One region of the Shewanella sp. MF05913 genome, then DNA from elsewhere that is predicted to be linked to it. Evidence: predicted binding sites of a transcription regulator. Region 1 holds the regulator's gene; the other holds the start of a gene.

Region 1 (16,657 bases):
AAATCGGCTGGCGTAAAAATGACCCCAGAACTTAAGTCGGCCAGTGTCAGCATGCCGTTTGATGGCTTTAGCCAACAAGATTATGCGCAAAAAATGCTTGATGAGTATGGCGCCGCAGGAGTGGATGCGTCGCAGGTGTTCCCGCAATCATTTAATTTAGATGATGTGAAATACTGGATAGCAAACGCGCCAGAGTTTGCCGAACAAGCGGTATACCTTGATGGTCGCGATAGTGAAGCTGGATTTGATCCACAAAACAGTGCGACCTGGTCACCGAGTATGGACACTCTAGCTGCAGACGGGGTGAAGATTATTGCGCCGCCATTATGGATGTTAGTCACCTTAGATGACAATAACGCCATTGTGCCGTCTGAATACGCCAATGCTGCTAATGCCGCAGGATTGAAAATGATTGCCTGGTCACTAGAGCGATCTGGTTTACTCAGCCAGGGCGGTGGCGGTTGGTATTATCAAAGTATTGCGGATGCGATAGATAATGAAGGTGACACTTACGAGTTGGTTGATGTGTTAGCCAAAGATGTGGGGGTGATAGGTATCTTTTCTGATTGGCCCGCCACTGTGACTTACTATGCTAATTGCATGGGCATGTAACGAACTGGCCTGCGAATAACCAAGTCGTGATGGCTTTAAAACAACGTCACTGAGCACCAAGACCGCTCACATCAATACCGCTCACACCAATACAAATATCAAAGGTGCCCACATTGTTGGCACCTTTTTTATTAAGCGAACTATACTCGAGATGACGGCGTTATTGTTCCCATAAATGGACGATAAAACACGCTATTAGCACCTTCAATTTGATTGAGACTTTTTCATCGACAACCGAAGTGACTGAAATCGAAAACAAATAATATTTAGATTAGCGGTATTAGCCTTTAGTCTATATAGATCACACTGAATGTCGGTGTTAGGGTATCAGCACAATAAGACAGATAACCATATAAGAAATAAGGATATTGTAATGAAATTAACTAAACGCTTTTGCATGATCGGCGCCGCGGCTGCGTTATCAATCAGTACCGCAGTGATGGCCGCTCCTACTTTTATCAATATTCTCACCGGCGGTACCAGTGGTGTTTACTACCCTATCGGTGTTGCGCTTTCTCAGCTTTACAGTAACGGTATTGAAGGTTCTAAAACTTCAGTACAAGCTACTAAAGCCTCAGTCGAAAACCTTAACTTATTACAAGCTGGCCGTGGTGAATTAGCGCTTGCACTAGGTGACTCAGTGTCTGCAGCATGGGAAGGCGATACTGAAGCGGGTTTTAAAGCACCATTGAAAAACCTGCGTATCATTGCATCTACGTACCCTAACTTTATTCAAATCGTGGCCAATAAAGATGCTGGCATCAAGACGTTGGCTGACTTAAAAGGTAAACGTATTTCTGTTGGTGCACCTAAATCGGGGACTGAACTTAATGCCCGCGCTATTTTTACTGCTGCTGGTTTAAGCTATGACGACATGGGTAAAGTGGAGTATTTACCTTATGCCGAGTCTGTCGAGCTGATTAAAAACCGTCAACTTGATGCCACGTTACAATCATCTGGTTTAGGTATGGCTGCTATTCGCGACCTAGCCGCAACAATGGACATTAACTTTGTGGCGATTCCTGAAGATGTGGTTGCTAAAATCAATAACCCTGCTTACCAGGTTGGGGTGATTACTGCTAATACCTATGAAGGCCAAACTGAGGATGTCAGTACGGTTGCGATTCAAAACTTACTGGTAAGCCACAGTAAAGTGTCTGATGAAGTGGCGTACCAAATGACTAAGCTGATGTTCGACAACCTAGAACGTTTAGGCACTGCACACTCAGCAGCTAAAGATATCAGTTTAGACAAAGCGACTAAAAACTTACCCATTCCATTACATCCAGGTGCAGAGCGCTACTACAAAGAAGTGAATGCGCTGTAATTCAATGTTTTAACTCTTGAAGCGCTTGTTTGGATAATACATACCAAACAAGCGCTTAGTTGTTTTTAGGCATATCGATTTTAGCTGTAGTCAGTACAGAGGCATACCATGAGCGATCCATCCATTAACCAGAACACAATGTCAGAGCAAGGCTTAAGTGCCGACACTCGTGACTGGCCAAAAGCCTTATTTGTGGTGGCATTGGTTTTTTCTATTTTCCAAATCACTACAGCAGCGTTTCATCCGGTTTCAACCCAGGTTTTACGCGCTGTACACGTGGGCTTTTTATTATTAGTGGTGTTTATCAGTTACCCAGGATGGGGTAAAAGCAAACCCTGGCAACCTCTAGCCTGGGTACTTGGCTTAGCAGGCATGGCGACAGCAGCTTATCAGTGGGTGTTTGAGGCTGACTTAATTCAGCGCTCAGGCGACCTTACTCAAGGCGATATGATTATCGGTACCGTACTTGTGGTGCTGGTGTTTGAGGCGGCAAGACGAGTGATGGGAATTGCCTTGCCGATCATTTGTGGCTTGTTTCTCGCTTATGGATTATTCGGTGAATTTTTGCCTGGCGAGTTAATGCATCGTGGCTATGGCATTGACCAGATCATTAACCAATTAGCCTTTGGTACTGAAGGACTATACGGTACGCCAACGTATGTGTCGGCCACTTATATCTTCTTATTTATTCTGTTTGGTGCGTTTTTAGAGCAAGCCGGAATGATCCGCTTATTTACCGACTTTGCGATGGGTTTATTTGGTCATAAGGTTGGCGGCCCGGCAAAAGTGTCGGTGGTGTCATCGGCATTAATGGGCACCATTACCGGTTCTGGGGTGGCCAACGTAGTGACTACTGGGCAATTTACCATTCCATTAATGAAACGTTTTGGCTATAAGTCTGCATTTGCTGGAGGGGTAGAAGCCACGTCGAGTATGGGCAGTCAGATTATGCCGCCGATTATGGGTGCAGTGGCGTTTATTATGGCCGAAACCATTAACGTGCCGTTTATTGAAATTGCTAAAGCGGCAATGATCCCCGCGGTATTGTATTTTTGCTCAGTGTTTTGGATGGTGCATTTAGAAGCTAAGCGCGCTAACTTATCGGGTTTACCGAAAGACCAATGTCCTGATCCCTGGGCGGCTATTAAGTTGCGCTGGTACTTACTTATCCCGCTATTTATCCTAATTGGTTTACTGTTTTCTGGCCGTACGCCGCTGTTTTCTGGCATGGTCGGTTTAGCATTAACTGCGATTGTGATTCTAGGTTCGGCGATTATTTTAAATGTGTCGTCAAAGATAATGCGTTTTGCTTTTTGGATTGCATTAGGCGTGTTATGTGCCGGATTTTTCCAATTAGGCATAGGTGTCGTATTTGGGGTTATTGCTTTGCTGGTGGTCATTAGCTGGTTTGTAAAAGGCGGCAAAGAAACCCTAATGCTGTGTTTGCATGCTTTAGTTGAAGGTGCACGTCATGCGGTGCCTGTAGGTATCGCCTGTGCGCTGGTTGGGGTGATAATTGGTATTGTGTCGTTAACCGGTATTGCTTCTACCTTTGCGGGTTACATTTTGGCAGTGGGCCAAGACAATCTATTTTTGTCTTTGGTATTAACCATGGTGACGTGTTTAGTATTAGGCATGGGTATTCCAACAATCCCTAACTACATTATTACTAGCTCTATTGCCGCGCCGGCATTATTAGACCTAGGCGTACCGTTAATTGTGTCGCACATGTTTGTGTTTTATTTTGGCATTATGGCCGATTTAACACCGCCAGTGGCATTGGCCTGTTTTGCCGCAGCACCCATCGCCAAAGAGAAAGGCTTAAAAATCAGTTTATGGGCTATTCGTATTGCCATTGCCGGATTTATTATTCCGTTTATGGCGGTGTACGACCCAGCGTTAATGCTTCAAGGTGGCGGAGTGCTTGCCACAATATTTGTAGTGTTAAAGGCTACGGTTGCCATTGGTATTTGGGGTGTTATTTTTACCGGCTACTTATTACAAAAACTGTATATGTGGGAGCGTATTTTAGGCTTTATTGCGGGTGGCAGCTTAATTTTAGCCACGCCATTAAGTGATGAAATTGGTTTTGGCTTGGCACTGGCGTTTATTTTGCAACACGCATGGCGCGCTCGTAAGTTAAAACGTTTGGCACAGGAAGGCTAATGCTAGGGTTGTGTTTAGGTTTAGCGGGTAGCATTTGGGCACAAGTTCCTGCTGAGCAGATGACCTTGTCGTGGACTCATACTATTGAGAAAGTACGTTGGGCAGAAGATTATCGTCTCTTGCCTGACGGCTTTATCCTTGAGCAAGCTAGAGTCAAAGGCAGCGGCGCCGGAATGGAAATCCCAGCTGATGCTGTGTTAATTGACGGCAGCTGGCAATATAAGCCAACGTTGCCCGTGCTGCCAATGTTAAAGCTGGGGCGCACGCCTGAGGCTGGAGATTATCAGTTGTGTGTCTCGTCTGCCAATACCGAACAACAATGTCACCCCATGAGTTACTGGGTGGGCGAGCCAACGACTGCGCAGCCGTCGATAGAACTGTGGGGCTGCGATATTAAGTAATTTGAGTTGTTATTGAGTTCTCATTAAGCCTGTTTGGGTATAAAAAAAGCTGAATCAATGGATTCAGCTTTTTTGTTTTTCATCACGGATAAAATTAACACGCAGTTAATTTTGCACGTATTAGCTTGTAAACGCGTCTTGCAGTGATGGAACCACTTGTTTCTTACGGCTTAATACACCATCTAACCATACACGACCATTAACAGTTGGCTTGCCATAGGCGCGCTCTGTTAAATCAGCAGAATCAGAAACTACTAACATTTCTGAGCCTTCTTTCATGATATCGGTAAGCAGTAGTAATACGCTGTGACGGTTGCCTTCGACTTTTAGTTTAGCGATGTCCGCTTCTAGGTCAGCTTTAATGTCGTCAAAAACCGATAAGTCGATCACTTCTAATTGGCCGATACCGACTAGGTTTCCGTTCATGTTGAAGTCTTTGAAATCACGCATTACAAGGTCGCGCGCTGGCGTGCCTTCAACGGCTGATTTGACTTTAAACATGTCCATGCCGACTTCTTTAAAGTCTTCAATGCCGGCGATTTCAGCTAAGGCTTCAACGCAACGAATATCGGCAGTGGTGCAAGTTGGTGATTTAAAAATGACGGTATCGCTTAAAATAGCGCACATCATGATGCCAGCGATGTTAGCTGGGATTTTTACCTGGTAAAAATCGTACATCATTTTAATGACGGTGTTACTACAACCTACTGGACGGATCCAACATTCTAACGGAGTAGAAGTGGTTAAATCGCCTAGTTTATGGTGATCAACAATCCCAACGATAGTCGCTTGGGCAATATCGTCTGGTGCTTGAGTGATTTCAGAGTGGTCGACAATATACACATCTTCGCCAGCGTAGCTGGTTTTGTATTCTGGCGCTTCAAAACCAAATTTCTCTAAAATAAAGGCGGTTTCTGGTGATAATTCACCTAAACGTGCCGCGATAGCTGGCTCGCCGATTTGGTTTTTTAAATATGCTAATGCGATAGCACCACAAATTGAATCTGAATCAGGGATCTTGTGACCCACTACATACATTGCCATTGAAAGACTCTCCTATAAAGTTGTGCTGATTTTAACAAGGATTAATCGTCATAGCATTAAAAAATGCAGCCGCTGAATTCCTACCATAAAAAAAGCCCCAAGCGGAGAGTCTCGGGGCCTTTTTTATACTACTCAGGGTATGTGTACTTGTGGCGTGCTGTTTTGCTTTTTAGTATTGCTCATCTGTATGTTAAGTCTGCTTTGACTCTGAACATATATAGGCGCTTAATGTGCAAAACGTAGCCCTAATCGTTTCATTAGACTTATGTCACTAAAAACTTATGTCACTAAAAACTCATATCACTCAAATCAGTCTAGCAGAACTTGCGCCAATAAGGAGTCAGACCAGCTGCTGAGTTTTTAATCATAATGATGAGCCGTCAACGCGGATGTTACACCCGCACTTTTATCACGACTTTTCGCACCTGTTGCGGTAAGGCGCTGGTGCCTGGCATATGGATGTCACCTGGGAAAAACAAGGCAAACATCCCTGCTTTTAACGGAATAAAGGCAGCATCTTGTTTATTTGATTCATAGTCGTAATTAGCATAATCGTGGTCAGCAAAATACGCTTTAGACGGCGTTTGGTCTGCTAACGGTAAATAGCCAAACTCTTCCTCGCCGCTAACCACATATTGCACATCAATGTACTTTTCGTGTGCTTCAAAAGGCTGTGTTTCTTTTGGCTTGGTTTGGTAGTCATTTACAATGACAAAAATATCTTTGCCATCTAATGGGTAATTACCGATTTCAAGTTGGCTAAAGTCAGTGTCAGCAAGGTGCGCTAGTGCCGTGGCTAAACGAGGGCTAAGCTGAGTATAAATGTGACGGTTTGCTAGGGTATCGACAATCATAAAAATTCCGTAAGATGTAAACGATAGAAACATGATAACTTGTTAAAGCATACAGTTTTACTGAAAAATCAGCATTAGAAAAATAAGAAGGATTGTACATTGCCTGCATTACGTTTACTTGCTGGACCTACCGCTTACGCACAAATAGAAGCGAATGGCTTAGAACAATCATTATTTACTCAGTTGTTTGCTGCATCAGGCGGGCCGAAGTGGCTTGCCATCGCTGGATTAGATAAATATTTATTCAGTGAATTTTTTCAAGGGCGAGAAGATCCGCTCTATACCATGGGGGCTTCGTCTGGCGCATGGCGTTTAGCCTGTATGGCGCAGCAAAATCCATTGGCAGCTTATGAACGCTTTGAGCATTTTTATATTAACCAACGTTATGACGTGGCTAAGCCGACGCGTGAGCAAGTGAGCGCGCAAGTGCTTAAGATTGTTGACGGTATTTTGGGCGAGCAACAGGGCGCTGATATTTTAGTAAACCCATTAATTCGACATCATATGGTGGCGTGTCGTGCACGTCATTTAAACCGCATCCATGCAAAATTTGGCTTAATGGTCGGTTTGTCGATGGCAGCGGTAAGCAATATTGTTAATCGTAAAAGTTTAGGCTGGCACTTTGAGCGGGTGATTTTAAGTCATAAAGATGCGGCATCTCCGTTTAGACGCTTAAAAGACTTACCCACCAAGCAAGTTCAACTGACTCAAGAGAATATTCGTCATGGCTTATTGGCGACAGGATCGATCCCTTTGTTGCTTGATCCCGTGAAAGATCTGCAAGGATCGCCTAAAGGTCATTATTACGATGGCGGCATTACCGATTATCATTTTGATATGCCATTGCCTGCAGCGACAGGTTTGAGTTTGTATCCTCACTTTTACCCTTACATGAGTCCGGGTTGGTTTGATAAGTCGTTACTGTGGCGCAAAGCCAAAGCTAATTACCACAATGGACTGATTTTAGCGCCGAGTAAGCAATTTATTGCCAGCTTACCCTTTGGTAAAATTCCAGATCGCGAAGATTTTAAACACCTCGATAGCGACAGTCGCATTGCTTATTGGCAACAAAGCGTGCAGCAAAGCCAGGTGCTTGCTGACGAATTTGCTGAAATAGTGGCTAAGGGCAACATTATGGATAGGATTGAACGTCTGTAACCTTGAGTGAAAATGGGACTTTTTTTGTTTGAATTTGTTGTTTGTGTGAAATATAGCCTAATTAAACTAGGTCTAATTAACTAGTCGAGTGCGCGCAATTGCAGGTCAATGTCGTCAGTTAGCATTATTTACGGTGCTTATGTTGTTGAAATATTGACCACTGCTACACTTATTCTATTGATTTGATTTTGGTTCAGTAACTTCACCTTTGGTGTGGGAGGCTGCTATGCAAACACAAGAAATGGCGTTATTAATTCAAGATGGCGTGTTATTGCCCGGTGGACGACTCGAGATCCGTGTTGTGTCACCGTGCGATCTCAGCATGATTGCCCGAGTGTTAAAGGGCCATTATCAACTTGCCTTTGCAGCGCTAAAAGCCAACAGCGAACTCCCTTGTTACATCACCGCCACTCGTTGCAATATCATCGATTTTAATCAATTAGCAGACAACAGTTTAAGCATTGTGATTGAAGGATCGCAGCGAGTAAAAATCTTATCCGCAGCGCAGCAGCGCGATGGCAGCTGGATTGCACGTGCCTTACCTTGTCAAAACTGGAGCCAGGAGCCTATAGCAGGTGAGTTTGAAATTATCAGTGCGGCGCTGGAGCAATTTTATCAAGTGAACCCTGATTTACTTGAGCTGTATTCGCAAGTGCATTTAGAAGATGCCACCTGGGTTAGCCAGCGTTGGCTTGAAGTGTTACCTATGTATAGTCGCGATAAGTTAGTATTAGTTGAGCAGCCAAACTGCCATAAAACCATGGATTTTGTATTACAGTTGCTTAAATCTCATGTCGATGTGTAAGCGGTGCATCAGGGGCGATACACTGATAACATAGGGTGATTACCCTTTGCCAATGTTTGTACATAGCCCATTTTATGCCAAATTCAGACTCAAACGATTCACTCTCAAACGATTTAGCCCTACATTCAACCTCAGCCATCGCGGCGCAACCTTCGTATATTGTGCTACCTAGAGAAAGCGAATTGGCGGGTAAATCATATGCCACCGTTTTTGAGTTTTTGGTTGATCATTTTAAGCAAATTGAGGCCAGCGTATGGCAGCAGCGCATTAATGAAGGCAAGGTGCATTGGCAACATGGTGAGTTAATTGATGCGACGAGTGAGTATCAAGCGACGGCACGAGTCTATTACTATCGTGAGGTAAAGGCTGAAACCAAAGTGCCGTTTTATGAACAAATACTTCATCAAGACAGCGATATCATTATTGTTTATAAACCGCATTTTTTACCGGTAACCCCTGGCGGTAATTTTGTTAACGAATGCCTTGTGCATCGATTACGTATTGCCACACAAATCGATACCGTAGCGCCTGCCCATCGGCTTGATAAAGATACTGCTGGGGTGATGTTAATGACACTAAACCCGCAAACGCGTCATGCCTATCACCAGCTGTTTTTAGACGACAAGATCACTAAAGACTATCAAGCTATCGCCAAGGTTACTCCAGATTTATTAGCGCAATTAGCCGACAACACCTGTGAGTTACCGCTACATTGGACGGTTAAAAATCGTATTGTTGCGGCCAATCCTAGCTTTACCATGCAGGTGGCAGAGGGTGAGGCGAATAGCCATTCTGAAATAAGTCTGGTGGCAGTTAAAGACGGTTTGGGTTTGTTTGAGCTCAGCCCTATTACCGGTAAAACTCATCAATTAAGAGTGCATATGTTGAGTTTGGGTATGCCAATACTCAATGATCGCTTTTACCCGGTGTTACAGCCTAAAGGGCCAGATAATTATGATAAACCATTGCAGTTATTGGCCAAACGCTTACGGTTTAGCGATCCGCTAAGTGGTATTGAACACGATGTTGAGTGTCAGGGATTAGATTTGTTAGCGATGATGTTGTCGATGAAATAAAACCGCCATCGATAAGTCGATGGCGGTTTGGTTTTTAGCATTGATGCATGCTCTTTTACTCAGCTATTTAGCCGTAGCGTGTTTAACCCCTTTGCGGTTTTTCATGGGGTCGCCATCGTAACCTAGGGCTTTCCAATCTAGGCGCTCGCCTTTGTTATGGCAGTCATTACACTGTAATGCTTTGTCTTTTGGGGTCACCATATGGTTGATACGCCACCACATTTCGGTTTCAACAAAACCGTGTTTACCACTGTATTTAAGACCTTTTTCTACCATGGTTGGGTTTGCTTCCATACCCAGTTTAGCGGCGAGATCCCAGTCAAATTTATCCCAATATCCACCTTCACCGTAAGTTTTTGGTGTGAGTAAAATATTAAGTTCTGTGTCGTAAATTTGCTTACCGGTATGCACTTTAAAAGGGTAAATCTTGGCTTTAGGGTCATTAATATTACCTAATGGATAAGCGAGTTTTACCGTTTTAGTCGGGTCAATTTTATCGCCAGCCATGTAGGCGTCGGCGTTGCCATTAAACCAGGCGTATTGTGGTGGCACATCTTTTTGCCAAATAAAGCTGCCTTTCTTTTTGTTAAAGGTGTGCTTGCCATTTTCATCAGTAGTGTCTTTCAAATCTTGCCCTGCAGCAGACCAGTCCCAACGCATTTTTGTTGGTTCTACTTTGGCAAAAGTGGGAATATGACAGGTTTGGCATGCCACGGTTGCGGTATGGGTGTTGAGTTTTTTGTTTTGATGCGGCGCGTCGTCATGACAATTGACACAACCAATTTTGGTTTCTCCTCCAGGTGAAACGCCCATGGCATTACCACTGATTTGATGTTTTTCAGTCACGTGGCATTCTTGGCATTGAAAGTCATTACCGTCGGTGTCCATGTGTACATCGGTTTCGCGATCTGGATAAGACATTGACGAGTCTAAGTCGCCATGTTTAACCGCATCACCACCGCCGCCGTAAAAATGGCAACTGCCGCAGTTATCGCGTACGGGCGCACCAACATTTTGGGCTACTCTGGCTAAGTCTACTTTACCAAATACTTCACCGGCACCCGCTGGGTCTTTCATGTAAGTCCCTGTGGTGTCGTGACACACTAAGCAGTCCACTTTGGTCATGTCTTTAAAATCGAATGTTGAATCTTTCCAACCATAACCGGCATGGCAACTTGTGCAGCGGGGCTCGTTACCTGAAATCGACACACAAAAGTTGTTAATACTGTTCTTTTTACCACGCTTGACGGTACGTCCTGGTAACTCTTGCTCTAGCTCCCATGTCCAGTGAGAAGATTTCATAAAGTCTTCGGCATGTTCTTTATGGCAGGTTAAGCATTGTGTGGTGACTTCGGGACCATTGGCAAAGGGCCCTTGCAGTGCATCTTTGTGATTAAAGGCAGCCTGAGCACTACTGCTTAACATCAGTAATACTGCCAGTGCTGTGAATGTTTTCATGATATGTGTCCTTACCCCTGAGTTTGTGCTCAGGGGGACCAATGAGAAGTTCAAGTTAGAAATTGATGGTCAGTGATGCATTGATGTCGTAGGCGGTGTCGACTACGGGCAACATTGAGTAAGCATTGCCTGCAATCACATCGTCTACTTTTTGTGGTGCACCCACTGGAGAACCACTGCCTGTGTATTCATAGTCGTAGTACAAACCGGCTAACTTGATAAACATTTTAGGATTAATATCAAAGATATAATAAGCTTCGGCAACATGACCGCGGGTGGCTAATTTACTGCCCATAGGGTCATCTTGTGCTTGGGTGAATGGGCTCCAGTATTTAGAACCATAGTTATATTCAAGGCCAAACTTGCCATATGGTGCTGGAATTTGCATTCCCACATATACGCCATAACCGTCTTTAGTGTCAGAGTCGACGGTTGAGGTTGGCACCATAATGATTTCTGTGCCTGTGCTGTTTAATGCCGCTTCAAATACGGCATCACTTAACATGCCACCAAATAAACCCGCATTGCCTGTCGGTTCAGCACGAGTCCAACCGAGTGAGGCAAACATTTTCATGTCTTCGTCTGATTCATAGGCATAGCCTAGGCCACCTAGGTACATATCACCAATCACACTGCTAGGCTGCACTCGGGTAACAAAGTTAAAGTTTTCAAACTTTTGCATATCTTGATACATGGTTGGCGCAAAAATACTGGCCAATTGTGTTGGGAATGCCATGGTGCCGGTGAAGCCGTCGTTTACATCTTTAGCGCCGAATAAGGTGAACTGTAAAAAGTGGTTGCCGTCATTGATGACGTCGATATTAAATCCACCTAGATGGGTATCTTTGGTGATGATATCGCCAAATAATTCACCGTTACCGTATTGTGATTCAAAGCCCTGGCCGTAGCAGAAACGGACCGTTTGGCCTTCAATGCCGGTAATATCGGTTAAGTCATACCCTAACGTTGCACCGTCGAAGTTAAAGTTAACGAGGTGGCCAGAGGGTGTACCGCCGCGAAGCTCATTTTCACGATAGTGACTTGGAGGCCCGTAAGTTGAAGGACGACGACCAATAGACAGGTATGCGCCGCTGCCATTAATGTCTTTCCAGTTAAAGTAGGCGCGCTCAACTTTTAATTCATCGCCACTGGTACTACCGCTGCTAGTGCCGTCCATGGTGAAGGAATTCCATGAATCAAATACTTTAACGCCTGTTGAGTCGCCCCAACTTTTGTACATAGTAAGACGTCCAGCAAAACTGACGTTATCCCACACTTTTGCATTAAGGTTTAGGCGAAGGCGGGTGGTGTAAAAAATATCATTATCGATATCTTGTTGGGTCTTTTGCCCCAATACCATCGGCATTACGCCTTGCAGCATACCGCTTTGGAATGCTGCGGCTAAATCAGGATTGGCCATCATCATTTGCCCTAAAGGTGAGCTGGCACTGCTTGGGTCGCCAAATTCACCGGCCATTGCTTTAGCGGCAAAGTCAGAAAAGTTGACGTTCATGGCGGGGTTCCAGGTGACATTTTGATAGTGTAATGAATGCACTTTCGTTCTAAAGTCACCGGTAATTTCGATTCTGTCTAATGCGCTATGACGTTCAGTTTTGTCAACGCGTGAGTTTAAGTAATCTAAATCTTCAGATATTTCGGCCAACTGCTTTTCTAGTTCGGCAATTTTTTGTACATCGGTGTCAGTTGCTACGGCTGCACCACTCATAAAGAGCGCGTTAGCAACCAGTATTGAGATAAGTGTTCTCATGATGTTTCTCCCCGTATTTGCCTAATATTGAATCAATTAAGCAAATTTTGGTTGTCAGATTCCCTGAGGCTAAGCCTCATTATTTTTTAATTCGATTCGGTTACTGGCTGATGTTGGCGTTTACTCAGAAACGTTGATCAGCTGGGCTGACTTAGCCGCAGGTTGCTGGCTGGTCTGAGTCGGCAGCATGGTCATACAAAAACTGTTGAATATCTTTTAGTTCTTGTTCAGACAATGCCTCAAAAACGGCAGGTTTTGCTTTGTGTTTGTCGCGCGAGAAGAAGCGATCCCATTGGCTCATGGTTTTGCTCATCGGGGTGAGCTCTTGACCTTCGCTATTGGCACTGTGACAGGCTTTACATTCTTTTTTGTACAGGTGTTTACCTTTTTTAGGGTTGCCGCCATCGGCTGCCATGACCTGGCTACCGAGAGATAATGCAATAGCGACTGCGATACCAACTTTAATATAAGTGTTCATCATGTTTATCCTCTATGGGCTTTTATAGGTTGTGCCTTAGCAATATTGCTGTATTGCTTTGCTGTAAATAATGTTACCTAAAAAGAGGTATTGTTAATTTGAAGTAGATCATATTCATGAGAAAAATCTAATTGAAAAAAAGTTAATTGAAAAAAATCTAATGAACTTGTGTGACGCAGATCTATTGCTAATTTGGCTGGATGCTTGATAGGCGGGTTAGGGTATATTTTGAGATGTAAAAAGAGATCGCTTTTAGGGTTAGTTGGCTAATGCCATCACTGATTTAACCACTAAAACCGTGGCGCTGATGCTGCAGAGCACGAGAGTGGCAAGACGGGTTTTGTTTTTATCGACGTGGTTGATTAACAAACCCGAGACAAGATAGCCGCCAATGACTGACGGTAGCAGCATCAGTGACAACCACAAATGCTTTATTTCTACTAAACCGACCACGGCTAAAATGGCTAACGCAATCAGTGAGCTGAATACAAAAAAGGCTGACAATGCCGCTCTAAATTGGCTAGCATCTTGTCCGGCGAGTAAAATCGCCATCGGTGGGCCACCAATCGCGGCGATGTTGCCAAAAATACCGGAGAATACTCCAGCAATAAATAAGCTTATACGGTTGATGGGGGCGGTAATCTTGTAAACACTCAGAATCACGGCAATGTATACGATAGCCGCAATAATTAAGCCGAGTATGGCTTGTGGGGCAAACAGTAATAATCCTGCACCCACAAATCCACCGGGGATCCGGCCGAGTAAGGCGTATTGCAAGCCATTAAATTGCAGGTGACCGCGTTCTCTGTATAAGGTCATTGCCGAAATGGCAAATCCCATAACAATTATGGGGACAGGGACAAGTTGGGGATTAACAATATACAGCAGAGGGCTTGCGACAACGGCTAACCCAAAGCCAATTAAGCTTTGGGTTAGCGCGCCAAAAAAAACGATAACTGATGCCAGTATCAATGTAGATGGATCGATAAATGACATCATAAGTTCTCTATAAAAATATCACGACTTCTTATTAGGGTCGCTTCAAAGTCTGTTGATTAAGTCTGTGGGTTATTCCATTTCTTCCCACTCAATACCCATCTCATCCATTAACTTTTTCGCTTCACTTGGAATGCTATCCGGTTCATCTTTGGATAAATCACCGTCATGAGGTAATGGTTGGCCTGTGTATGCATGCAAAAATGCCTCGCATAACAGTTCACTGTTGGTCGCATGACGCAGATTATTTATCTGGCGACGGGTACGCTCATCTGTCAGTACTTTTAATACTTTTAAAGGGATAGAAACTGTAATCTTTTTTACTTGTTCATTCTTTTTGCCGTGTTCGGCATATGGGCTGATATATTCGCCATTCCACTCAGTCATTAACTTACCCTTAACGATAAATACGGGGCAGATTTTAACCCCTTACAATCTCTAGTCAAATTATTGCTACTATTTAGTGACGATTGCAAATAGATTTCTTTATGTTTAGACGTCTAAACGTCTAATTTAGGTTGACGTACGCTAACCTCTTAGGTAAATTTGGACGTCTAGACATCTATTTTGTGTGTTTGTGAATTTTTAGGAGTCTTTATGACTAAGTATCAAAGCGCCACATTGGCCGTTCGCCAGGGTATAGAATCAGACACACAACATGGAGCCGTAGTACCACCGATTTATTTATCGACCAATTATTCGTTCGACGGCCATAAAAATCCGCGCGAATTTGACTACAGCCGATCAGGCAATCCTACTCGTTGCATATTAGGTGACGCGCTGGCAAAACTTGAGCAAGGTGCAACCGGAGTGGTGACATGCACAGGTATGGCGGCCATTACATTGGTGACCAGCTTACTCGGCCCTGATGATTTATTAGTGGTTCCGCACGACTGTTATGGTGGCAGTTATCGCTTGTTTACCAATTTGGCTAAAAAAGGCCAATTTAAATTAGTGGTTGTCGACCAAACCGATGCTCAAGCATTGAGCCAAGCCATAGCGCAAAAACCTAAAATGGTGTGGTTAGAAACCCCGTCAAACCCATTACTACGCGTGGTTGATATTGAATCGATTAGCCATGCTTGTCGCGACGTTGGTGCATTAGTTACGGTAGATAACACCTTTTTATCACCCATTTTACAGCAACCTTTATTGTTAGGTGCTGATATCGTTATTCACTCAACCACTAAATACATTAACGGCCATAGTGATGTGGTTGGCGGCGCTGTGGTGGCTAAAGATCCTGAATTAGGTGAGCTACTACATTGGTGGTCAAACACCCTTGGGTTAACCGGCTCTGCGTTTGACAGTTACTTAACCTTACGCGGTTTACGCACACTAGCAGTGCGAATTCGAGAGCATCAACGTAATGCACAAAAGATTGTGGAACTGCTTAATGCCAGCGACGTGGTTGCTAAAGTGTACTATCCCGGTTTAAAAGACCATCCAGGTCACGAAATTGCGGCAAAACAACAACAAGGCTTTGGTGCTATGTTAAGTTTTGAATTGCAAGGTGGCGAGGCAGAAGTGGTGGCATTTTTAAATGCGCTGACATTGTTCAGTGTTGCTGAAAGTTTAGGCGGAGTGGAAAGTTTAGTCGCCGTTCCGGCCACGATGACCCACAGAGCAATGGATGCAGAAGCACGCCAAGAGGCTGGTATTAAAGACACTTTATTGAGACTATCTGTCGGCATTGAAGATGCTGAAGATTTGGTTGCTGATATTAAAGCCGGTTTAGCCGCAGTTGCAGCAATTAAATAGCCTGAACTTGGGTAAAATTAGCTTAATTTACGTTTATGTTAGCTGTAGTTTTCGTTAAATAAAGTAAAATAGCAGTCGCAATAAAAAAAGTCGTAGTTGTTTAAGGAGTGCGTAATGGCGCGAGGTCATTTACATAAGTTTGGTGGTTCTAGTTTAGCGGATGCTGATTGCTATCGTCGTGTTGCCCATATTTTACTGACTCATGGTAACAGTGATGATCTTGTGGTGGTGTCTGCTGCCGGTAAAACCACTAACTTCTTATATAAATTACTCAGTTTGCGCGACAGCGGTCAACTTTGGCAAGAAGAGCTGCAAGTGCTCATTAGTTATCAGCAAACCTTAATTGAGCAACTATTGTCAAACGAGCAGGCGCGTGATTTGCGTGAGCGCTTGTCTACCGACAGAGCGCAATTAGTTAGCTTGTTGTCTTTAGAGCAGCACAACGATTATCAGTTAAACCAGGTTGTGAGTTTTGGTGAACGCTGGTCTGCACGCTTAATGGCAGCATTACTGCGCGAAACTGGCGTGGCTGCAACGCATGTTGATGCCTGTTCTATTTTGGTTGCCGACGAAGGATCAGTGCCTAATATTTTAGTGCAAGAGTCGCGCGACAAGGTGCAAGCTTTGTTGGCTTTGCATCCGCAAGAGCGTTTAGTGATTACCGGTTTTATTTGTGCTAACCGCCATGGTGATACCTTATTGCTGGGCCGTAATGGTTCTGACTTTAGCGCCACGCTAATAGCTAGCCTGGCT
Region 2 (16,657 bases), on a different contig from region 1:
ATGCTGCTTAATAGCATTTTGACGTACGACTGCATGGATGCAGAAGGTAGAGCAACGCAGGAGCTGTTGCCGAGAACAACTATGCCTACAATTCTATTACTTGCCTAGAAGACACAGAACTCCCGCTGAATGACCAGATAATTAACGGAATTGGTATTAGTTCCCGATAAACTTAAACCATAAAAAAGCCCCTTCCCATAAAATGAGAAGAGGCTTAATGGTCTATTCAGCGGTCTAGATCACATCAAACAGCACAACAATAAATCAATAATCAAACCCAAGTTGAGCTTTAATGCCGTCATTAAACGCGTGCTTTATCGCTTGAACCTCGCTGACTGTATCGGCTAACTCAATGATGTCACGATGACAGGCGCGGCCGGTGATAATGACATGCTGCATTGGAGGACGGTTTCTCAAAGCCGTTAATACTCGCTCAAGGTCGATGTAGTGATAACTGACCATATAGGTTAACTCATCTAACAACACCATGTTTATCGATTCGTCTTTGAGTAGTTTTTCGGCTTCAACCCAGGCTTCCATTGCTGCTTGGGTGTCTTTTTCTTTGTCTTGAGTTTCCCAAGTAAAACCGGTTCCCATGACATGAAACTCAACGCCTGCGCCTTCTAATAAATTACGCTCGCCACAAGCCCAGGTGCCTTTAATAAATTGCACTACAGCCGCTTTATGACCATGACCCACAGCGCGAGCAACCGAGCCAAAACCAGAGGTTGATTTACCTTTGCCGTTTCCGGTTAACACTAACAAAATGCCCTTTTCATCTTGCGCTGCAGCAATTTGGGCGTCCACGCCTTGCTTTACTTTTTGCTGACGCGCTTTGTGACGCTCTGCTTTAGTGGCATCAATCGCGTTGGTTTGTTCAGTTTGTTGGTTATCCGTTGTCATAGCTGTATTCCTGTCAATGTGCTCATATTCAAATGCGCTTATATTACGCCAACAATACGAGCGATTGGCTGCAAATGGATCTGATTAATCGGTATTTGTTGTACATCGAGTGCATGTACGCTGAAGTCTTATTGCTTAATGCTATTGCTATTGCTTTAACGCTAATGGCAGCCCTGCGACCACTAGCGTTACTTGATCGGCCATATGGGCGATAGCTTGATTTAACCACCCGGCCTCATCGACAAATTGACGATTGAGCTCGCCCATAGGCACAATTCCAGAGCCAACTTCGTTACTCACTAACACCACATCACTGTGTAATTGAGTGAGGCATTCAAGCAGTAACGACTTTTGTTGTGGCCAACGCTCTGGATTTGGGTCGAGTAAATGATTAGTTAATAGCAGCGTTAGGCAGTCGACTAAGATAACTTGTTGCGGCTTATCAATTACCTTTAAGGTTTGGGCAACATCAAAAGCTTGTTCGTGTAGTGTCCAGCTATGGGCGCTGGACACTCTGTCTTGCTGGTGTTTGGCAATACGTTGAGTCATTTCATGGTCTAGCGCCGTTGCAGTCGCAACATAAACGCATGAGTAACCGATGGCGGCGTATTCGGCAACACGCTGCTCAGCAAATCGACTTTTGCCACTGCGCGCGCCGCCCAACACCAAATGAATCACTAGCTTAACCCTACCGCTAATATCACTAAGTAACAGCAAACTTCGCTAATTTGTTGCGCCGCGCCCAAGGTGTCGCCTGTGTAACCGCCAATCTGTTTGCGGAAAAAACCACCCAACAAAATACGGACTAACCACAGGGTAATGAATAACACAAAAGCAGCTAGGCCATTAAGCCATAACAGTACAAAAATGCCACTGGCGATCAAAATAAACAAATCGTTTAATTGCTGATCTTGGGCGACAGGTTTTGATTTACTGCTAGCATCATCACGAACATATTGCTCACTGAAAATTAAGCTCGATGCCACCACGCGGCTAAGGGTATGTCCGGCAACGAGCGCGCTAACGGCAGCCATTGGGCTATAAAGCGCAAGTTCAACCAGTAATTGCCATTTAAGCAATAACACTAACCCTAACGATAAGGCGCCATAACTGCCTAGGCGCGAATCTTTCATGATGCGCAGCTTGTCTTCTACTGTCCAGCCACCGCCAAAACCATCCGCGGTATCGGCTAGGCCGTCTTCATGGAATGCACCGGTAATGAGCACACCCGCAACCATCGACAATAAAATCGCAATGCTGGCTGGTAAAATTAACTGCGCCAACCAAAACACTAACGCACAAATTAAGCCGATAAGTAAACCGACTAGGCCAAAATAACGACTGGCCTTGTTGAGTTTGTCACTGTCGATCACTACCCAGGATGGTATAGGGATGCGAGTAAAAAAACTCATCGCCACAAAAAATAAATTTAACTGCCGCAACCATTTTATATCGCCAGACATTTTGTTCCCTTAAACCACATTATTAACGCCAGCATTATCAAAACTGGCCATTTGATTGTAAAAATTCACTGCGGCTTGTATCAAAGGTAGGGCCAATGCTGCGCCAGTCCCTTCTCCTAGCCTTAATCCTAACGACAACAACGGTGTTGCCTGCAACGTTTGTAGCATTAACTTATGCCCTTGCTCGTGCGACTCATGAGCAAACACTAAATAATCGTTTGATTGTGGTGCTAATTTTAGCGCAACTAATGCCGCAGCAGTAGCGATAAAACCATCAATGACCACTAATATTTTTTGCTCAGCTGCCGCCAAAATAGTGCCGGCCATTTGCACGATTTCAAAACCGCCCAAATGCGCTAGAATCGACTCAATGGACGTCAGTTCATTACGATGCAAATCAATTGCTTGATTAATTAATGTGATTTTTTTTACTAACGTCGCATCATCAATGCCTGTGCCGCGCCCGACACATATTTCAACATCAAGATTTAGCACTGCCGCCATTACCGCCGCTGCCGCACTGGTATTGCCAATGCCCATTTCGCCTAATGCAATAATCGTTGTGCCATTATTAACATGTCTTGCGACTAAATCCTTTGCCAGTTCAAATCCTTGACGAACTTGTGCCAACGACATCGCCGGCTGTAAATGCATGGCTTGGGTTCCCACACCTAAGCGCTGATTGACCACACCACTGTCGCGATCTAATGGCTGTAAAATGCCGCAATCGATGACTTCTAACGCAAACCCCACCTGGCGACAAAATACATTAATCGCCGCGCCGCCATTAATAAAGTTATGCACCATTTGAGTGGTCACTTCGCTTGGGGCAATTGACACACCGTATGCGGCGATACCATGGTCGGCAGCAAACACTAACAACGTCGGCTTAATGATGTGCAAAGCCACATCTGCAACTTGGTGACTCATTAACGTTTTATCACGGTTATATTGCACTCGTGCAATTTGCAATGCCAACGACTCAAGTTGTCCTAATGCACCAAGCGGCTTGGTTTTTTGATTAATGTTGTGCTCAATGGCATCATCGTATTCGCGACTCGGCGCAGTAATGGTAAATAACGACTGTGCTATCGATTGCGATATAGGCTTGGGCATAGATTGCGGTATAGATGCTGGCATAGATTTCGGTATAGATAGTGGCTTCACTTCTTCATCCTGTTATCGACGGTGACGTAAAATAAACAAAAAGAACACACTGCCAAGTGATGCAGTAATGATACCGACAGGTAATTCTTGATTGCCTAATAAGCAGCGCGCAATCACATCAATCCACACCATAAATAAACCGCCCAATACCGCAGTTAATATCATCGGCTGACGTCCGGAAAACAATAGCCTAACCGTATGTGGGATCATTAACCCTACAAAACCAATACCGCCACAACTGGCCACTAACATGGCGGTAATTAATGAACACAGCAACAGCATGCTTAAGCGCAATTTTGCCACATTAACCCCAAGGGTATGCGCGCTTTCATCACCGGCTTGCAGCGCCATAATTTGTCGTTTAAAGGCCAGCATAATCAGTAAGCTCGCGCCAACGGTTACCGTAGGCAGCCATAACTGTGACCAACTGGCTTTAGCAAAACTGCCTAAACTCCAAAATAGCACTGATGCGGTCGCTTGCGGGCTTGAAAAATACAGTAATAAACTGGTTAAGGCGCCGAACAGAAATGACGTCGCGACCCCAGATAACAACATGCGCTCAACTTGGCTGGTACGGCCAATACCCGACAATGCGACCACCAGCAGCACGGACAACGTGGCACCAATAAAGGCACCCACAGGTAAACTGAGCATCGACCAGGACCACCAGGGCTGTTGTCCAACAGACGATATCAGTAACGCACCATCAAAAAATTGCGCAAAAATCCCTGTTTGGCTAAATAGCGAAATCACCACCACTGCGCCAAATGACGCTCCAGAGCTAATGCCAAATAAATACGGATCGGCAAGCGGATTACGCGTAACCGTTTGCAGCACACTCCCCGCAATAGATAAACCGGCACCCGCCACAAACGCCAGCAAAATACGCGGTAAACGCAGCTCAAATATAATCCGTTGAGTTAAACTGCTCACCGGCGAAGTGTTATCCGCGCCAGTAATGCCGCCAATTATGTCTGCCGGATCTGGCGCAGGGTTATTGCTAAACAAGGATTTAAACACGCTGATGACATCTGTGAAACTAATGTTAGCGGCACCAAAACTGGCAGCAAAAAACGGCGTGAATAGCGTCGCCACAACAATGAGGGCTAACACACAATAGTATCGAGTTTGAGCCGGGTTACTCATCTTGTTGGCTCGCTCTGTTAGCTGTTTGATAACCATAAAAATAACTGATCAATGGTTTTGCATGCTGAGGATGAACATTCACCTCGCAGCACACGCCAAACACATCACTGATTTGCCGCTCAGTCAGCACCGCGGTCGGATGACCTTTAGCAATAAGCTTACCCTGATCCAGTAACAGTAATTTGTCACACATGGCGCTGGCTAAGTTTAAGTCGTGAATAGATGCAATCACACTGATCCCAAGTGAAGCCACTAATTCTAAAATTTGAATTTGATACCGAATGTCCAGGTGGTTGGTGGGCTCATCTAAAATAAGGATTTGCGGCTGTTGTACAATTGCACGCGCAATAAGGGCACGTTGTTTTTCGCCGCCAGACAAATGTTCGTAAGGTTGTTGGCCATGTTCACTAAGGCCGACTTTAGCTAAAGCGCTGTTAATTAACTCGCGGTCATCTTGAGTTGTCGCATCAAATAAGCCTTTATGTGGCGTTAACCCCATGGTGACTAACTGCTCTGTCGTCAGGTCAAAGTAATGCGGCGTATCTTGTTGTACTACGGCTACGGTGCGCGCTAATGCCTTAGCAGAATAGGTCGTTAACTCTTTGCCAAACAAGTCAATATTGCCGCTGCTCGGGACAATATAACGGTATAGGCAACGTAATAGGCTAGATTTACCCGCGCCATTTGGGCCAATTAACCCTAACATTTGCCCTTTCGGTAAGCTGAAATGAATATCGGCGAGAATGGTTTTTCCGTTAACTTGCCAAAATAGGTGTTCTACATCTAATACTGACTCAGGCATGCTTTACACCTTGCCATGCCCAACATACTTTAATAAATATCAACATAATAACTCCCCTAAGTCACCCGCTTAGGTATGGGGGTTGAGGCAATTCAAAGCTGGTATCTGACTTATATTCAACGGGAGTTGAATACCTACAGTTGCGGGTACAGTTTGGGCTTAACCCAATTCCCAATACTTTGAATTACATAATGATTAACGTGTATCAACCGCCACTTGTTGCGGCCAGTTTATCCTAAAGCTAACCTCAGGTTGAGACACTGAATTAGCTGCTAAAGGTGTATTACTGTCGCTAGGCTCAGTCCAGTACACATCAACAGACATAATAGCAGCATAGGGGATGGCTAGGTTAGCGAATAATCCGTTGTTTTGGCTGGCATTAAGCACATGCGCCATAATGCAACGCATTACCCCGCCATGAGTAATGACTAAGGCCTGCAGATGATTAGCTTCTGGCTCATTTGCAAGGTTAAGTGTTTGCCACATACTGTCGACTACCGCCATAAAGCCTTGCTGCACCCTGTGATAAAAATCCACCAAACTCTCACCCTGATCTGGTGTATTCGCCACTTTCCATGGGTCTTGCCAATACGCATCAAATTGGCTTGGACTGGCTTGATAAATCGCATCATAAGTTTGCCCGTCCCATACGCCAAAATTGACCTCTTGTAAGGCTGGCAATGTCGTTAATGGTATGGATAACTGCTGCGACAGCGTATCGGCAAAGCGCTGACAGCGCACTAAAGGAGAGCTAAATATTTGCTTAATGGGTAAAGACACACTACTAAAGGCTTGGCGCATTTGTTCACGCCCCAGCTCTGTGAGCGCAACATCAATTTGGCCACGGGCAATGTCACCGCCTTCGCACTCGCCGTGGCGTAAAAAAATGATTTTAGCTTGTTTCATTTAAATCAACCTCAGCCTTGCCCTTGTGATAAAAACTCGCGTACTATAGCCGTCTATACGTTTATATGTCCAAACACATTCTGAGTAGATAAGCATGTAAGTTAGCCCATTGATGAGCTCAATGAGGATATCGCCCTTTTAGATTGATTTAAGGGTATGCTTATCTTAATCAAGGTATCAAGCAATATAGTGATAAAAAGGTAACTGTTTATGGCGAAGTCGACTTCTCACAGTCAAACACTTGAACAACTTAACGCATTGTTAGCAGAGCGTATTGTGATTTTAGATGGTGCGATGGGCACCATGATCCAAGATTATAAGTTGGAAGAAGAAGATTATCGCGGCGAACGCTTTAAAGATTGGCATTGCGATGTTAAAGGCAACAATGACTTATTAGTGCTCAGCCAACCCGAGCTGATTAAGGCCATTCATGTCAAATACCTGCTCGGCGGTGCCGACATCATTGAAACCAATACCTTTAACGCCACCACTATCGCCATGGCCGACTATGACATGCAAGCCTTGTCGGCAGAAATTAACCTTGAAGGTGCCCGCGTTGCCCGCCAGGCTGCCGATGAAGTAGCAGCACAAACAGGCACGCCTCGTTATGTTGCTGGGGTGCTTGGCCCAACCAACCGTACCTGCTCTATTAGCCCAGATGTTAACGATCCCGGGTTTCGTAATGTCAGTTTTGATCAATTAGTCGAAGCCTATGTTGAATCAACCAGCGCCTTAGTTGAAGGTGGTGCCGACATTATTATGGTCGAAACCATTTTTGATACCTTAAATGCCAAAGCCGCATTATTTGCCATTGAAAAAGTGTTCGATCACATTGGCGAGCGCTTACCGGTGATGATCTCTGGCACCATTACTGACGCATCCGGTCGTACCCTTACCGGACAAACTACCGAAGCATTTTATAATTCACTGCGTCATATTAAGCCGTTATCGATTGGCCTTAATTGTGCCCTTGGCCCAAAAGAGCTGCGCCCCTACGTTGAAGAATTATCACGCATTGCCGAATGTTATGTGTCTGCTCACCCAAATGCGGGCTTACCTAATGAGTTTGGTGGTTATGATGAAACCCCTGAAGAAATGGCCGAAGTCATTACTCAATGGGCTGAAGCTGGCATGCTTAATATTGTCGGCGGCTGTTGTGGTAGCACACCGGCCCACATTAACGCGATTCGTGAAGCGGTACTTAGACATGATCCAAGACAGCTCCCCGACATTCCTGTCGCCTGTCGGTTATCGGGTTTAGAGCCGTTAACAATTGATCACAACTCATTATTTGTTAACGTCGGCGAACGTGCCAACGTAACAGGCTCGGCAAAATTTTTACGCTTAATCAAAGAAGAAAAATTTGAAGAGGCACTCGATGTGGTGCGTGAGCAAGTTGAAAACGGCGCACAGATTATCGACGTCAACATGGACGAAGGCATGCTCGACGGCGCCGCGTCGATGACCAAGTTTTTAAATCTCATTGCCTCAGAACCAGACATCTCACGCGTACCTATCATGATCGACTCATCAAAATGGGAAGTGATTGAAGCGGGTCTTAAATGCGTGCAAGGCAAGTCGATTGTTAACTCAATTTCGATGAAAGAAGGTGAAGAAGCCTTTATTAAACAAGCCACATTAGTAAAACGTTATGGCGCTGCGGCCATTGTGATGGCGTTTGATGAGCAAGGCCAGGCCGATACTCGTGCCCGTAAAACCGAAATTTGTACCCGTGCATATCGCATTTTGGTTGATGTGGTTGGCTTTGCCCCAGAAGACATTATTTTCGACCCGAACATTTTTGCTATCGCGACAGGCATTGATGAGCACGACAACTATGCTGTCGACTTTATTGAATCAATCAAAGACATTAAATCGACGTTGCCACACGCCATGATTTCGGGTGGTGTGTCTAACGTATCGTTCTCGTTCCGCGGCAATAACCCAGTGCGAGAAGCCATTCACGCAGTGTTTTTATACCATGCGATTCAAGCGGGTATGGACATGGGGATTGTAAACGCAGGTCAATTAGCGATTTATGATGACATTGACCCAGAGCTTAAGCTTAGAGTCGAAAACGTGGTACAAAACTTACCTTGCCCAGTGGCCGATTCAAGCAACACTGAACAACTGTTAGACATTGCCGAAAAATATCGCGGCGATGGCTCACAAGTGGCTAAAAAAGAAGACCTAGCATGGCGCAGCTGGCCAGTATCGAAACGTTTATCGCATGCTTTAGTTAAAGGTATCACTGAGTTTATCGATGAAGACACCGAAGCTGCTCGTCTTGAAGCCACCCGCCCACTTGATGTGATTGAAGGTCCATTAATGGATGGCATGAACGTGGTAGGTGACTTATTTGGCGCCGGCAAAATGTTTTTACCCCAAGTGGTTAAATCGGCTCGTGTAATGAAAAAAGCAGTCGCCTATTTAAACCCGTATATCGAACTTGAAAAAGTAGAAGGTCAATCTAACGGTAAAATTTTGATGGTTACCGTAAAAGGCGATGTGCACGACATCGGGAAAAACATTGTTGGCGTTGTGCTGGCGTGTAATGGCTTCGAAGTATTCGATTTAGGCGTGATGGTGTCGGTTGAGAAAATCCTCGATGCCGTGAAAGAACATAACATCGACATTATCGGTATGTCAGGGCTTATCACCCCAAGCCTAGACGAAATGGTACACAACGTTAAAACCTTCCACCGTGAAGGCTTAACCATACCAGCCATTATTGGCGGTGCTACTTGCTCTAAAATTCATACAGCAGTAAAAATTGCCCCACACTATCCACATGGTGCGATATACATTGCCGATGCATCACGCGCTGTGCCAGTCGTGTCGAAGCTCATTAATAACAACACTCGCCAAGCTACCATTGATGAAACCTATGCAGAATACGACATCATGCGTGAAAAACGCCTGTCGCAAACCAAGCGTAAAACCATCGTATCAATTGAAGCGGCACGTGAAAATCGTTGCCAACATGACTGGGAAAACTACACCCCATTCACCCCTAATGTATTAGGCCGTCAAGTATTCGACGACTATCCATTAGAAGACTTAGTGGAGCGTATCGACTGGACACCGTTCTTTAGAAGCTGGGAGCTGCACGGACATTACCCAGAAATTTTAAAAGATAAAGTTGTGGGCGAAGAAGCGGTTAAATTATTTGCTGATGGCCAAGCGATGCTGAAACAAATTATCAGCGAAAAATGGCTTACCGCTAAAGCTGTTATCGGTTTATTCCCAGCCAATACGGTGAATCATGACGACATTGAACTGTATACCGATGAATCGCGCACCACATTAGAAATGACCACTCACCACCTGCGTATGCAACTTGAACGCGTCGGTAATGACAACTTCTGTTTATCTGACTTTGTTGCACCAAAAGACAGTGGCGTGGCCGACTATATGGGCGGTTTTGCGGTGACAACAGGACACGGTATTGATGAACATGTAGCCCGATTTGAGGCCAACCACGATGACTATAACGCCATTATGCTCAAATGCTTAGCCGACCGTTTAGCCGAAGCCTTTGCCGAACGCATGCACGAACGGGTTCGTAAAGAGTTTTGGGGCTACGCCGCAGATGAGGTGTTAGATAACGAAGCGTTAATTCGTGAACGTTATAAAGGTATTCGCCCAGCGCCAGGTTATCCAGCTTGCCCAGACCACACAGAAAAAGGCTTGCTGTGGGACTTGCTCAAACCCGATGAAACTATCGATTTGAACATTACCGAAAGCTTTGCCATGTACCCTACCGCTGCGGTTTCTGGCTGGTACTTTGCCCATCCAAAATCACGCTATTTTGGCGTGACCAACATAGGTAAAGATCAGGTTGAAGATTACGCTAAGCGTAAAGGCATGAGCCTGGCAGAGGCTGAAAAGTGGTTATCACCGATATTGGACTATGATCCAGAGTAAAGCGTGATTCTGAATAAAGTGTGACCCTGAATAGAGAATGATCCAGAGTAAAGAGTGATTCTGAGTATACTCTAGTTCGCATATCATCTTGATGATGCATTTAACGTGTCATCAAGATGATTTATCTGCGACTGCAATTTTCAGCCTTAATATAGGCAAGCTTTAGCTTTCCCGTTAGAAAGAATCACCCATTACAGATCACAAATTGCTATTTACAAATAACAAAGCTTATTGATACACATTACCATTGTGCTTCAACCAACCGCCTTGGTGCTTTCCGCGTGGATCGTGGTGAGTCCAATGGATAACGCCGCCTTTATTATTAAACTCATACACACCGTAAAATTCTACGGTATCGCCAACATTTAGGCCGTCTATACGTGATGCTAAATCGATATTATGAGCAACCAGCAAGGTCGTTCCACTGGCTATTTTTAAAATAAACCGTTGATGACGACTGCCTTTTAGATCATCGGCGAGCATTTTTGTTACCTCACCAGACCCCGCAACTTGAACATTACTTTGTCGATTATCAATGGCATTTTGTAAGGCACTGTTACTGGCACTATCACTGGCAACGATATCAGCCGCGAAAACGTTTTGTACTATTTGGGTGGTTTGAACGTTTTTGTCTAAATAGCCAAATAACGCGATGCCGAGTAAGCCAATGAGCAGTATTTTTTTCATGAGAATCAGATCCTTTTGAACAATAATTACAATGAAGCGAATTAAAAACGCGAGGTATAGTCGCGTTTTTTATTCTCTAAATTCGGGCCTGATACTGAAATTTTTAATGTCAAAAAGCTATTTCAGCGACTCTAGCCATTGGTTAAACGACGATGCAGGCATGGCACCAGATTGTTGGGCAATCACTTTACCTTGTTTAAATACCATTAACGTTGGGATCGAGCGGATATTAAACTGCGCAGCTAAAGCTTGTTGCTCTTCTGTGTTGAGTTTACCAAAACGAAATTTGGGTTCCCAGGTTTTAGCGGCTTGAGTAAACACAGGCGCAAAGCTTTTACACGGGCCGCACCAACTGGCCCAAAAGTCGACGACTAATGGCAATTCAGACTTATTAGCATGGTGGGCAAAGTTCGTCGTGGTTAACTCTATCGGTTCACCAATAAAGACAGGCTTTTTACATTTCCCACAAGTGGGTTGTTGTTCAAGACGTTCTTCAGGAACTCGATTTAAGGTATCGCAGTGTGGGCAAGCTATTATCATGTTTAGACCTCATCAACTTCATTATTGAGACGATTAAATCATAAACCTAGTTGGTGTGTTAATCGAATTATCGATGTTTGTTTTATTACACCAAACTTATGGCCCTAGACTTATGACACAAGATTGATAAGCACAAACGCTTTCGGATCATAAATGCCTTTTGATCCAAACAATATGTGAACAGCCACGGCTTGCTCACAATAGATGACCTAATCGTGAACGTGACAAATGATGCTTACAATAAATAGCCCGATATTATTTTTGAGATTTCCAGCATTGAAGACTTACCTGTGAACTCAAATTTCACTTTACCGATAGCGGAGAAATAGATTTCTAATTCTGAATCTAAATCGAAAGTGCCTGATGTTTCGATTGAATAAGCGACAATATTTTTATAAGGCAAAGATGTAAAATCTTTTTTGCTGCCTGTAATGCCTTGAACATTTACCGCAATAATTCGCTTATTGGTAAAAACAACGCCATCACGCATCGTTTTATACGAATCGACAATTTGTTCATCATCTAGCAGCAAATCCTTAACCTTTTCAGCAAAATCAGGGTTTTGCTTAAGCTTAAAAAAGCCTTTATTATTAAAATCGATCATAAAACATCCTTGTTATATAAAACATTATCCGCAATGATTATTGTCTTCTCAACACACAAATCTAAGCAGGCAACCAGAGAACTTGCACTTAATACCATTAACACCCAGAAGTCACAGAAGTGATCTCAGGTTCGCCAGCACTCTTCCAGTGGTACTGGAAATAACAATTGGTTGCGATGACTTGTGCAGATGTCGGCTTTGCAATATCCAGTGCCAACTTTGGTGCAGCAGCAACGGCATAACTGCCACTTGACGTATAAATGAGATACGCCCAGTCGTTCATGTCTAAGCCTGCCGCCTTAAAAATTTCAGACGAGGTGGTGTATCCAGCATTAAACCCAATGCCGCTGGCATTAGCCGCTGCTGCCCAGGGTTGATAATTACTGCCTTTTACCCCAGAAAACTCAACCGTATCAGTCATTGCGCTACCGGAGGTTAATGTTTTGGTTTTGAATAAGGTTACCGCGGTTTTAATCGATCCTACCGCCCCATTTATCGCGGCAATGTGTGCATCAGTTTTTAAATTAATAAATTTGGGTGCCGCTACTACGGCCAAAATACCTAAAATAATGATCACCACGACCAACTCAATCAAGGTAAAGCCTGTTGGGTGTGAGGTGTTTGATTTGTTCATACTGCGAAACCTTAACTTGTTATAAATAGCCCAATTAGCGCTTCATAAAACACGGGTATTAATAGAATAAATATTTTAACTCAAAATTTACTCACAATTACATGGGATTGAAATAAATTTATCAAATGAGACTTAGCGTAGTGACGTTGATTAAGACTAATACCAATAACAGTAATTACTGGCTATGATTGTGGTGTACTGCTGCTTTACAGACACTGGCTGCAGCACTGGCTGCAACAATGAATACCTAATATTGCCAAACATTGCCAAACAAACAAAACGAATATTTTATGAGCACTAGGCTTTTTGGGTCTTCAAATCTATTGTCTCTTTTTTCACTTTAGTCTCAACATATGCCTGATAACGGCCGGGCTTATGATTAATGGCAATGAGCACATTTAGCATCGCAGCGCCCATTACCGACAAGAACACCACCTCGACAGGAAACATCAGCAAGGAAGAACTCAAAATAATGGTGTCGACTAATAAGCCAAAATTACCGGCTCGGATTGAATATTTGTTCTGTAAATACAACGCCAAAATACCTAAACCACCTAAGCTCGATTTATGCCGAAACATAATCAACATACCCACTCCAATCAACATTCCGCCAACCGATGCGGCAAATACGGGATGGACATTATCGATATGAATAAGCATCGGCATGTAATCTGTCATCACTGAAATGATGGATACTGAAATGAAGGTATTAATGGTGAAACGCTTAGAGAGTTTGGTCCATGCAATGTAGTAAAAAGGCACATTGACTAAAAAGAATAACACCCCAAAACTTAACGATGATAGGTGCATACCAATAATGGCAATACCAGCAGTCCCACCGGTAATCAGTTGATTACTGTTATAGAGGGTTACACCTAAAGACACCATGACACCTGCACAAAACAAAGCCAATATGTCTTCGTAAAATCGGTGTGTTGGGAATTGCATGAGTTGTCTATCCTTACTGTTAGAGATAATTATTCATGCTGCAAACACAATGCGTTACGCCAAAAGCTTAAAGTAGCAACATATTAAGGGCGCGCAGTGTAGCGAATCGAAGTCGATTTATCAGGTCGGGCCAGAAGAGAAATATTGTGAAGAACACCCCGATTGTACACATTTGTTTACGATCAACATATATACTGTAAATTTAATGATACTAGGTATATTATTGATAATGAGCTCAATATTGAAAATATTCACTCGCACATGCCTCCTCGAACGGTAAACATGTGAGCTTATAGATCAATTAAAGCTCCAAGCAATAAACACGCATGCTAGATATGCATTACACCGTGAGCTGCCACATATCAAAAGCCTCTTGGCAAAGTTGCTCTCTAAATTTTGGATGGGCAATGTCAATAAGCGCTCGGGCTCGCTCGCGCAACGATTTGCCGCGTAGATAAGCGGTTCCATACTCTGTGACGATATAGTGTACATGCGCACGAGTGGTCACTACGCCCGCCCCTGGCGATAATACTGTAGCAATTCGCGACACAGTACCATTAGCTGCAGTACTTGGCAGCGCAATAACAGAACGCCCACCTTCTGACAGCCCAGCTCCGCGAATAAAGTCCATTTGCCCGCCCACGCCTGAGTATATTTTAGTCCCTAAAGAGTCAGCACAAACCTGACCCGATATATCAACTTGTAACGCCGAGTTAATCGACATGACATTAGGGTTTTTACGAATGATTGCGGTGTCATTCACCTGCTCGATGTCCATAAAAATCACCGAAGGATTATCATCGACAAAATCGTAAAGTCGTTGACTACCCAGCGCAAAACCAGTGACCGTTTTTCCTGGATGCACTTTTTTACGACTGTTATTGATTACGCCTAATTCAACTAAATTCAGCACGCCATCTGAAAAGAGCTCAGTATGAACGCCCAAATCTTTATGCGCTGTTAAGCACGACAATACCGCATCAGGAATAGCGCCTATGCCCATTTGTAAGCAATCACCGTCGCGAACCAAGGTGGCAACGTGCTGACCGATGGCCTGGCTGGTTTTATCACTTGAATCGATTAAATGTTGCGGCAATGGCTGGCTTTGCTCAAATACAGCAGCGAGCTTGTTGTAGTGAATAAATCCATCGCCGTGGGTGCGAGGCATCATGGGATTAATGTGAGCAATAATTTTACCCGCCACCTGGCAAGCCGCCAGTGTAGCTTCAACCGAAATACCTAATGAGCAAATACCGTGTTTGTCTGGCGGAGAGACTTGAATAATAGCCGTGTCGATTTTTTGCTCACCTGAACGAAATAACTTAGGTACTTCCGACAAGAAAATTGGCACATAATCGGCATTACCTTGTTGTAACAACGACCGCGTGGGTGTGCCAGCAAAGTAACAACGATGGCGTAGATGCCCCTGTAAACTGGGATCACTTAGCGACTCAGCACCTTCGGTATGCAACTGCAATAATGTTAACCCCTGCTTTGTTAATGCATGTTGGGCTAACGCGTTTAATAATAATGTTGGAGTTGCCCCCATGGAATGAGTCCACAAGGTTTCGCCACTTTCAATTAAGGAGACGGCTTCTAATGCACTACTACAAATAATTGGTTTCATTAATATTACTCTAGGTAATTAAGCTATTTGTAGTGTAAGCGGTTAATTCCCCCTTTAATAGTGTTGGTAGTGGTAACGTTGAGCTAGCACAAAATAGTTGAGTAATTGAGACATGCAAAGAGGTAATTGATGATACTAACAACCTAAAAATACGGCTATTTCAAGCACGTTTAGCTCATAGATTTAGTTTATAGACTTAGCTTCTCCGCCTAGATCATAAATTAAGCTAATGACGTTTTATTTTACCAAAACTTCACTAGGTAACCGTGTAATCAACGAGGAAAAGTCGTTAAAAGAATCCAAAAATAACAATGTGATAATCCTTAAATAGCACCATGTGTATAAACATCGAAAAATAACTTAGGCTTTACTATTGAATATTAATCATCAACTTAGCGTTTAACAACCTCATTACCTCCGCTACTATGGCGACAACAATAAAACAAAAAAACAACCATACCCTTACAATTTGAATAATTAATTACAATTTAAGTAAACTCTTAATTAATTATTTAAATTGCCGACGTTTATTATTTTCATATTCACTGAATGTAAAAATACAATCTTATATCGTGATAATTATACACAATAAACATAACACCAAGCACTTCGGTATAGACTTGATTAAGCTGAATAAAATTATGCATTACAGATTAAAAAAACGATTGCCTATCTGTGTAAGCTCATTATTATGCGGCACTGTTTTATGACGTGATTAATCATTTAATCACTTCGTTAGGAGATTAAATCATCAATAAGTTGCATTTTTATACTTAATTATTAGCGACAATAAAACACCAACAACAATCAAGAATATGCATTGTTATATCGATATGTTACCGTTTTAGATTGCTAATTTAGATTCAACGCAATCTACATAATACAATCTATCAATAGGCCAAAATCGGACGGCGACGAACATAATGACGTCTGATTTATTCTTATGAAAAACAGAGGTGAGATATGGATATACCTAATGCGTCGCGCCGGAGCTTTATAAAACAATGTGTCATTGGTGGGGTCGCTGTATATTCAGCGCCTTTATTGTGGGAAATGAGTCGCGCTAATGCGTCGATCATTTCGCCTGAACTGGCAGCACAATGGCAAACACAGGCTAAAGGCCAATCTAAACCTAAATTTCGCAACGACGGTATCGCTAAAGTCACTGGTCAAAAAGTCTATGGCCGAGATTACCGTGCAATGGACATGGCTGGCTGGCCAAAACAGCAAGGTTACGCCTTTATTTTACGCGCTGCCGATGCATCGCATATTTATCAAGGATTTTCCCTTGAACACCTTCCCG

Evidence for each region. The regulator MetJ, encoded in region 1, represses methionine synthesis genes. The targets are predictions, from matches to a motif close to TAGACGTCTAGACGTCTA.
Region 2: metH (methionine synthase) is a predicted target of MetJ. The motif match lies at 6,434-6,451, and genes of this name have one in related genera.

Annotation. Positions count from the first base shown of each region.
Region 1 is NZ_JCAYNT010000005.1:77,444-94,100, reverse strand. Features, by position in the region: gene AC19MV_RS08835 (glycerophosphodiester phosphodiesterase family protein) at 1-612, shown strand, start outside; gene AC19MV_RS08830 (TAXI family TRAP transporter solute-binding subunit) at 986-1,939, shown strand; gene AC19MV_RS08825 (TRAP transporter permease) at 2,048-4,105, shown strand; gene AC19MV_RS08820 (DUF1850 domain-containing protein) at 4,105-4,506, shown strand; gene AC19MV_RS08815 (manganese-dependent inorganic pyrophosphatase) at 4,627-5,550, opposite strand; gene AC19MV_RS08810 (NanQ anomerase/TabA/YiaL family protein) at 5,943-6,404, opposite strand; gene AC19MV_RS08805 (alpha/beta hydrolase) at 6,504-7,562, shown strand; gene AC19MV_RS08800 (LON peptidase substrate-binding domain-containing protein) at 7,789-8,367, shown strand; gene AC19MV_RS08795 (pseudouridine synthase) at 8,442-9,443, shown strand; gene AC19MV_RS08790 (tetrathionate reductase family octaheme c-type cytochrome) at 9,507-10,901, opposite strand; gene AC19MV_RS08785 (DUF3373 domain-containing protein) at 10,957-12,669, opposite strand; gene AC19MV_RS08780 (c-type cytochrome) at 12,821-13,150, opposite strand; gene AC19MV_RS08775 (sulfite exporter TauE/SafE family protein) at 13,406-14,146, opposite strand; gene metJ (met regulon transcriptional regulator MetJ) at 14,216-14,530, opposite strand; gene metB (cystathionine gamma-synthase) at 14,741-15,904, shown strand; gene AC19MV_RS08760 (bifunctional aspartate kinase/homoserine dehydrogenase II) at 16,019-16,657, shown strand, end outside.
Region 2 is NZ_JCAYNT010000002.1:149,126-165,782, forward strand. Features, by position in the region: gene cobO (cob(I)yrinic acid a,c-diamide adenosyltransferase) at 265-903, opposite strand; gene cobU (bifunctional adenosylcobinamide kinase/adenosylcobinamide-phosphate guanylyltransferase) at 1,051-1,581, opposite strand; gene AC19MV_RS04095 (adenosylcobinamide-GDP ribazoletransferase) at 1,581-2,366, opposite strand; gene cobT (nicotinate-nucleotide--dimethylbenzimidazole phosphoribosyltransferase) at 2,376-3,470, opposite strand; gene AC19MV_RS04105 (FecCD family ABC transporter permease) at 3,546-4,679, opposite strand; gene AC19MV_RS04110 (ABC transporter ATP-binding protein) at 4,672-5,481, opposite strand; cobalamin riboswitch at 5,561-5,678, opposite strand; gene AC19MV_RS04115 (histidine phosphatase family protein) at 5,677-6,387, opposite strand; gene metH (methionine synthase) at 6,598-10,314, shown strand; gene AC19MV_RS04125 (DUF3465 domain-containing protein) at 10,543-11,001, opposite strand; gene trxC (thioredoxin TrxC) at 11,119-11,541, opposite strand; gene AC19MV_RS04135 (PH domain-containing protein) at 11,777-12,145, opposite strand; gene AC19MV_RS04140 (type IV pilin protein) at 12,243-12,779, opposite strand; gene AC19MV_RS04145 (YitT family protein) at 13,077-13,727, opposite strand; gene AC19MV_RS04150 (acetyl-CoA hydrolase/transferase family protein) at 14,068-15,354, opposite strand; gene AC19MV_RS04155 (xanthine dehydrogenase family protein molybdopterin-binding subunit) at 16,318-16,657, shown strand, end outside.